DNA from 2 places in the Streptomyces sp. NPDC002018 genome. Region 2 is predicted to be linked to the other one. Evidence: predicted binding sites of a transcription regulator. Region 2 holds the regulator's gene; the other holds the start of a gene.

What was found. The regulator HrcA, encoded in region 2, represses chaperone genes, less so after heat shock. The targets are predictions, from matches to a motif close to TTNGCACTCNGNNNNNCNGAGTGCNAA.
Region 1: groL (chaperonin GroEL) is a predicted target of HrcA. The motif match lies at 1,752-1,778, and genes of this name have one in related genera.

Annotation. Positions count from the first base shown of each region.
Region 1 covers NZ_JBIASO010000018.1:152,620-156,681, forward strand. Annotated here, with positions in the region: gene thrC (threonine synthase) at 1-460, shown strand, start outside; gene ACFYYH_RS26500 (ubiquitin-like small modifier protein 1) at 502-777, shown strand; gene ACFYYH_RS26505 (cold-shock protein) at 1,144-1,347, shown strand; gene groL (chaperonin GroEL) at 1,906-3,528, shown strand; gene ACFYYH_RS26515 (RNA polymerase sigma factor) at 3,821-4,062, shown strand, end outside.
Region 2 covers NZ_JBIASO010000003.1:459,886-463,947, forward strand. Annotated here, with positions in the region: gene ACFYYH_RS07560 (DUF3097 domain-containing protein) at 1-75, opposite strand, end outside; gene ACFYYH_RS07565 (MBL fold metallo-hydrolase) at 109-906, opposite strand; gene hrcA (heat-inducible transcriptional repressor HrcA) at 1,126-2,142, shown strand; gene dnaJ (molecular chaperone DnaJ) at 2,143-3,279, shown strand; gene ACFYYH_RS07580 (nitronate monooxygenase) at 3,511-4,062, shown strand, end outside.

The sequences.
Region 1 (4,062 bases), on a different contig from region 2:
CGTGGAGGACCGCCCGTACAAGATCTTCGGTGCCCAGGCCGAGGGCTGCTCGCCGGTCTCCGCCGCCTTCAAGGCCGGGCACGATGTCGTACGGCCGGTGAAGCCGGACACCATCGCCAAGTCCCTGGCGATCGGCAACCCGGCCGACGGCCCCTACGTCCTGGACATCGCCCGCCGCACCGGGGGAGCGGTCGAGGACGTGGACGACGAGCAGATCGTCGACGCGATCAAGCTGCTGGCGCGCACCGAGGGCATCTTCGCGGAGACCGCGGGCGGGGTGACCGTCGGTGTGACCAGGAAGCTGATCGAGGCCGGTGTGCTCGACCCGGCGCTGACGACCGTGGTCCTCAACACGGGTGACGGACTGAAGACTCTGGACGCGGTGGCGCCGACGACGGGCCCGACCGCCACCATCCGCCCGAGCCTGGACGCGTTCCGCGACGCGGGCCTGGCCCACTGATCCCCACGGACGTCACGGAAGACGGAAGGCAGAACACCACTATGAGCGTCAATGTCCGCATCCCCACCATTCTCCGTACGTACACCGGCGGCAAGGCCGAGGTCGCGGCCGAGGGGGCGACCCTCTCCGAGGTCATCCAGTCGCTGGAGGCCAGCCACCCCGGTATCGCCGCGCGTGTCCTGGACGACCAGGGCAAGTTGCGCCGGTTCGTGAATGTCTATGTGAACGACGACGACGTCCGTTTCGAGCAGGGTCTGGAGACCGCGACCCCGGCCGGCGCCGGCGTTTCGATCATTCCCGCGGTCGCCGGAGGCTGAGCCTCGCACGACGGCATCCGGTAACTGGTATGGCTCCCTCCGCAAGAGAAGCGGAGGGAGCCATTCTTTATGGTTGAACGCGATAGAGTGTGGGAACGCCCCTCCGCTCCCCAGATCGCGCGTGTATGAGAACGCGACAAGATGGAGCCGAAGTCGTGGTGTTGTTTGCGCGGTAGGTGCGCTTTGCCCGGCCCGACTTGCCCGGGAACGCAGTGGATTCGTCGCTATGCGTGTTCAGCCATGCCCAGAATTCTCGTCCGATTGACCTGTTGCAGAGGGCAGTTGGGCAGATACATTCAGCCGCGGTCGACGCGTTCCGGCGCGAAGTGTGGCCCCCTGGAAGGGCCAGTAATAGGGGAGTTAGGCATGGCTCAGGGCACCGTCAAGTGGTTCAACGCGGAGAAGGGATACGGCTTCATCGCGGTCGACGGTGGTGCGGATGTTTTCGTCCACTACAGCGCGATCCAGATGGACGGTTACCGCACCCTTGAAGAAGGTCAGCGAGTGGAGTTCGAGATCTCGCAGGGCCAGAAGGGTCCGCAGGCGGACATGGTCAAGCTCGCCGTCTGATCCCGGCGCGATCGGCCACCGACGCACTCAGCTCACGCCGAGGGGTCCGTATCCCAGAGATGGGATACGGACCCCTCGTGCGTTGTCCGCGCGGTGCGTTCGGCGCGCGGTGCGTTCGGCGTGCGCCGGGGCCGCGCGTCCGTGAGGTGGCGCCCGCGTGGGTGCCGCGCGCCGAGGTGCGCCCGTACGTCCGTGAGGCCGTGCCCGCCGGGCCGCGCCCCCGCCACCGCCGCCGGGCCCCTTCCGGCGTCGTGGAGACGTTCATCCACGCGCCCGCCTCCCGTCGCGAAGACGTTCACCCAGGGACCCGTGAGGGGTCGCGAAGGTGTTCACCCGTGGGTTCGCGGGGGGTGAGAAGGCCGCGCAAGGTTGCACTCGCAGGGGTCGAGTGCTAATCATTGGCGTTAGCACTCTGCGAGTGAGAGTGACAACTTAAGGACCGGGTCGGTGAGGCCCGAAGAGCCGGTGGGGCAAGGAACCGCACGGCTCTCAGGCCGTCCGTCGCGGGCGCCAGCGCGGTCCGGAGCAATCCACCCCAGTCCGGGAGGACCACTTCACATGGCCAAGATCATCGCGTTCGACGAGGAGGCACGGCGCGGTCTCGAGCGCGGGATGAACCAGCTCGCCGACGCCGTCAAGGTCACCCTTGGCCCCAAGGGTCGCAACGTCGTCCTCGAGAAGAAGTGGGGCGCCCCCACGATCACCAACGATGGTGTGTCCATCGCCAAGGAGATCGAGCTCGAGGACCCGTACGAGAAGATCGGCGCCGAGCTGGTCAAGGAAGTCGCCAAGAAGACGGACGACGTCGCCGGTGACGGAACGACCACCGCGACCGTGCTCGCCCAGGCGCTCGTCCGCGAGGGCCTGCGCAACGTGGCCGCCGGTGCCAACCCGATGGCCCTCAAGCGCGGTATCGAGAAGGCCGTCGAGGCCGTCTCCGGTGCCCTGCTGGAGCAGGCCAAGGACGTGGAGACCAAGGAGCAGATCGCTTCGACCGCCTCCATCTCCGCCGCCGACACCCAGATCGGCGAGCTCATCGCCGAGGCCATGGACAAGGTCGGCAAGGAAGGCGTCATCACCGTCGAGGAGTCCCAGACCTTCGGTCTGGAGCTTGAGCTGACGGAGGGCATGCGCTTCGACAAGGGCTACATCTCGGCGTACTTCGCCACCGACATGGAGCGTATGGAGGCGTCCCTGGACGACCCGTACCTCCTGATCGTCAACTCCAAGATCAGCAACGTGAAGGACCTCCTTCCGCTGCTGGAGAAGGTCATGCAGTCGGGCAAGCCCCTGCTGATCATCGCGGAGGACGTCGAGGGCGAGGCGCTGTCGACCCTGGTCGTCAACAAGATCCGTGGCACCTTCAAGTCCGTCGCCGTCAAGGCCCCGGGCTTCGGTGACCGCCGCAAGGCGATGCTCAACGACATCGCCATCCTCACCGGCGGCACGGTCATCTCCGAGGAGGTCGGCCTCAAGCTGGAGAACGCCGGCCTGGACCTGCTGGGCCGCGCCCGCAAGGTCGTCATCACCAAGGACGAGACCACCATCGTCGACGGTGCCGGTGACAGCGACCAGGTCGCCGGTCGGGTCAACCAGATCCGCGCCGAGATCGAGAACAGCGACTCGGACTACGACCGCGAGAAGCTCCAGGAGCGCCTGGCGAAGCTGGCCGGCGGCGTGGCCGTCATCAAGGCCGGTGCCGCGACCGAGGTCGAGCTGAAGGAGCGCAAGCACCGCATCGAGGACGCGGTGCGCAACGCCAAGGCCGCCGTCGAGGAGGGCATCGTCGCCGGTGGCGGCGTGGCTCTGCTCCAGGCGTCCTCGGTCTTCGAGAAGCTGGAGCTGGAGGGCGACGAGGCGACCGGTGCGCAGGCCGTCAAGCTCGCGCTGGAGGCCCCGCTCAAGCAGATCGCCGTCAACGGTGGTCTTGAGGGCGGCGTCGTCGTCGAGAAGGTCCGCAACCTGACGGTCGGCCACGGTCTGAACGCCGCGACCGGCGAGTACGTCGACATGATCGCCGAGGGCATCATCGACCCGGCGAAGGTGACGCGTTCCGCGCTCCAGAACGCGGCCTCCATCGCCGCGCTGTTCCTGACCACCGAGGCCGTCATCGCCGACAAGCCGGAGAAGGCCGGCGCGGCCGCTCCGGGCGGCATGCCGGGCGGTGACATGGACTTCTGAGCCTTCACGGCTCTGCCGAGGCCGACGGCTCACCGAGCCCGGCGCCCCGGACCCGGTCCTGACCGAGGGCGGTACCCCACAGGGGGTGCCGCCCTCGGGCGTTTCCGGGCCCGGTACCCCGCGGGGGGTGCCGCTCCCGGGCGTTTCCGGGCGCGGACCTGTTCGCCGTGTCCGTTTCCCCGTGTCCGTTTCCCCGGGTCCGTCCGCCGCGCCCTGTGTCCGTTTCCGCCGGGGCCCCTGCCCGTCCGCCGGGCCCTGTAAGGATGTGCCGGGTCCAGGACATAGGACAGGTGTGGAAACCTTTCGGACGACGGGGAGCGACGGGGGCCGTGCGCCCGCCGGTGATCGCTCCGAGCGGTTCACGACCATGTACGCGCGTGAGCACCCGCGCGTATCGGCCTATGTCTATCGGCGGCTGGGCGACCGGGGCGCGGCGGAGGAGCTGACCGCGGAGGTCTTCAGGACCGCGTGGGAGCGGATGGCGGCGGGCCAGGAGACGGGCGGCGGCTGGCTGTTCGTCACCGCGCGCAATCT
Region 2 (4,062 bases):
CGGTTCCGCGGGGACCTCGGGCGCGGGCGCGGACTTCTTCCACGGCGGCGTCAGATCGGGGCTGTAGCTACGCATTCGCAAGACGATAGGCCGCACCGGCCCGTACGGCTACGACCCCCCGAACCGCTCGGCCAACGCGTCCCGCTGCGCCCGTACGAACGCCGCGTCCACCACGGCCCCGTGCCCCGGCACATACACGGCGTCCTCGCCGCCCAGCGCCAGCAGCCGGTCCAGGGAGGCCGGCCAGCGCGCCGGGATCGCGTCGGGACCCGCCTGCGGCTCACCGGACTCCTCCACCAGATCGCCGCAGAAGACCACGGTGCGCGCCCCCGCCGTCCCTCCTGCCCCCGGTGCCCCTTCCGCCCCCAGTGCCCCGTCCGATCCCGGTGCCCCGTCCGCGACCGGCACCAGCACCGCCAGATCGTGCGCCGTGTGCCCCGGGCCCGCGTTCACCAGCACCGCCCGGCGGCCAGCGCCCAGCTCCAGCGTGAGCTGCCCCGACACCTCGTGCCGGGGCGGCACCAGCAGTTCCACCGACCGCGCCGTCTCCTCCGCGTCCGCCCCGAGGCGTAGGGCCTCCTCGTACAGTTCCGGGCCGGCGGCCGCCAGCAGCCGGGCCATCCCCACCGGCCCGTAGACCTCCGCCCCGGCGAACGCCGCCGTCCCCAGCACATGGTCGAAGTGCGGATGGCTGAGTGCGATGTGCGTCACGTTCCCGCCGCCCAGCAGCGCCCGTGCCTGGGCCCGGAGTTCGGCGCCCTCACGGACCGTCGAGCCCGTGTCGTACAGCAGGACCGCGTCCGTTCCGACGACCAGTCCGGCCGTCGCGTCCCAGCCCGGCAGCCGTCGCCGGCCCACCCCCGGCGCCAGCCGCTCCCACCCGTGTTCTTCCCAACAGACGTCCATACCAGGACGCTACGGGACGCTACGGAAACACCGCCGCCGCCGACCGGTGCGATCGGGCGGTACGGTGTTCGGCCGCCCTTGCTCCGGGCGTACCCCACGGCCGTACACTGACGGGGGGAGTGTTGGCACTCCCCGTGAGCGAGTGCCAAGAAGTGAGCATCAGGACCGGAACGACCGCGGAACGACCCGGAACGACGACCGTAGCTGGAGGTGTGCGCCATGCTCAGCGAACGCAGACTCGAGGTGCTGCGCGCCATCGTCCAGGACTATGTGGGCACCGAGGAGCCGGTCGGCTCCAAGGCGCTCACCGAGCGCCACAAGCTCGGGGTGTCCCCGGCCACCGTCCGCAATGACATGGCGGTGCTGGAGGACGAGGGCTTCATCGCCCAGCCGCACACCAGCGCCGGACGCATCCCGACCGACAAGGGCTACCGGCTCTTCGTCGACAAGCTGGCCGGGGTCAAGCCGCTGTCCTCACCCGAGCGCCGTGCCATCCAGAACTTCCTGGACGGCGCCGTCGACCTCGACGATGTCGTGGGCCGTACGGTACGGCTGCTGGCGCAGCTCACCCGGCAGGTCGCCGTCGTCCAGTACCCCTCGCTGACCCGCTCGACGGTGCGGCACGTGGAGCTGCTGGCGCTGGCGCCCGCCCGGCTGATGCTCGTCCTGATCACGGACACGGGACGGGTCGAACAGCGTATGGTCGACGCTCCCGCGCCCTTCGGCGAGACCTCGCTCGCGGATCTCCGCGCGCGGCTCAACAGCCGGATCGTCGGGCGCCGCTTCGCGGATGTCCCGCAGCTCGTGCAGGACCTGCCCGATTCGTTCGAGCAGGAGGACCGCGGTGTGGTGTCCATCGTGCTCGCGACCCTGCTCGAAACCCTGGTCGAGGAGACCGAGGAGCGGCTGATGATCGGCGGCACCGCCAACATCACCCGCTTCGGACACGACTTCCCCCTCACCATCCGGCCGGTGCTGGAGGCGCTGGAGGAGCATGTGGTGCTCCTCAAGCTGCTCGGCGAGGCCAAGGACCCCGGCATGACCGTACGTATCGGGCACGAGAACGCCCATGAGGGCCTCAACTCCACGTCCGTCGTCGCGGTCGGCTACGGTTCGGGCGACGAGGCAGTCGCCAAACTCGGCGTGGTCGGACCGACCCGCATGGACTACCCCGGAACGATGGGAGCGGTACGCGCAGTGGCACGTTACGTCGGACAGATCCTGGCGGAGTCGTAAGTGGCCACGGACTATTACGCCGTACTCGGCGTACGCCGCGACGCATCTCAGGACGAGATCAAGAAGGCATTCCGGCGGCTCGCGCGCGAGCTGCATCCGGATGTCAATCCAGATCCCAAGACGCAGGAGCGCTTCAAGGAGATCAACGCCGCGTACGAGGTGCTGTCGGACCCGCAGAAGAAGCAGGTCTACGACCTCGGCGGGGACCCCCTCTCGGCGAACGGGGGCGGGGGCGCCGGCGGCTTCGGGGCCGGTGGCTTCGGCAACTTCTCCGACATCATGGACGCGTTCTTCGGCACGGCGTCGCAGCGCGGCCCCCGGTCGCGGACCCGGCGCGGCCAGGACGCGATGATCCGGCTGGAGATCGATCTCAACGAGGCGGCCTTCGGTACGACGAAGGACATCCAGGTCGACACGGCCGTCGTCTGCACGACCTGTTCCGGCGAGGGCGCGGCGCCCGGCACCTCGGCGCAGACGTGCGACATGTGCCGCGGCCGCGGCGAGGTCTCGCAGGTCACCCGCTCCTTCCTGGGCCAGGTCATGACCTCGCGGCCGTGCCCGCAGTGCCAGGGCTTCGGTACGGTCGTGCCGACGCCGTGCCCCGAGTGCGCGGGCGACGGACGCATCCGCTCCCGCCGTACGCTCACGGTCAAGATCCCGGCCGGTGTGGACAACGGCACCCGCATCCAGCTCGCGGGCGAGGGCGAGGTCGGTCCCGGCGGCGGTCCCGCCGGTGATCTCTACGTCGAGATCCACGAGCTGGCGCACTCCGTGTTCCAGCGGCGGGGCGACGATCTGCACTGCACGGTCACCATTCCGATGACGGCGGCGGCGCTGGGCACCAAGTGCCCGCTGGAGACGCTGGACGGGGTGGAGGAGATCGACGTACGCCCGGGGACCCAGTCGGGCCAGTCGATCCCGCTGCACGGCCGCGGAATCACGCATCTGCGCGGCGGCGGCCGGGGCGATCTGATCGTGCATGTCGAGGTGATGACCCCGGCGAAGCTGGATCCGGAGCAGGAGCGGCTGCTGCGGGAGCTGGCGAAGCTGCGCGGTGAGGAGCGCCCCACGGGCCAGTTCCAGCCGGGCCAGCAGGGACTGTTCTCCCGCTTGAAGGACGCGTTCAACGGCCGCTAGGCCGTCAGGTCGTCGGGTCGTCAAGCCGTCGGGGCCACGGGGCCACGAGGCCCTGGGGCGGCCGGCGCCAGGCGGTGCGGGCGGCCGGACGGCCGCCGCGCGAGGCGCAGGACAGGGGCCGGCGTCCAGGGTTTTCTCTGGACGCCGGCCTTTTTGCGCGGCCTTTCACCGGCACATGCCAGGTGCGGGACCGATGCGGAGCTGTCACGGAGGACATGGCACCATGCCTGCATGTCCTCCGCGCTGACCGATCTCTGCCGGTATCCGATCGTGCAGGCCCCCATGGCGGGCGGGGCCTCCTGCCCGCAGCTCGCCGCGGCCGTCTCCGAGGCCGGCGGCCTCGGTTTCCTGGCCGCCGGGTACAAGACGGCGGACGGCATGTACGAAGAGGTCAAACAGTTGCGCGGGCTGACCGGTCAGCCCTTCGGGATCAATCTCTTCATGCCGCAGCAGCACAGCGCCGACCGCGCGGCCGTCGAGGTCTACCGCAATCAGCTCGCCGGCGAGGCGACCTGGTACGAGACCCCGCTCGGTGACCCCGAGGCCGGACGGGACGACGGGTACGAGGCCAAGCTCGCGATCCTGCTCGACGACCCGGTGCCGGTGGTCTCGTTCACCTTCGGATGTCCGGGCAGGTCCACCCTGGACGCCCTCGCCCGCGCCGGTACGTACACCGTGGTCACGGTGACGACCCCCGAGGAGGCGCAGACCGCGCAGTGGTCGGGCGCCGACGCCGTCTGTGTCCAGGGCATCGAGGCCGGCGGCCACCAGGGCACCCACCGC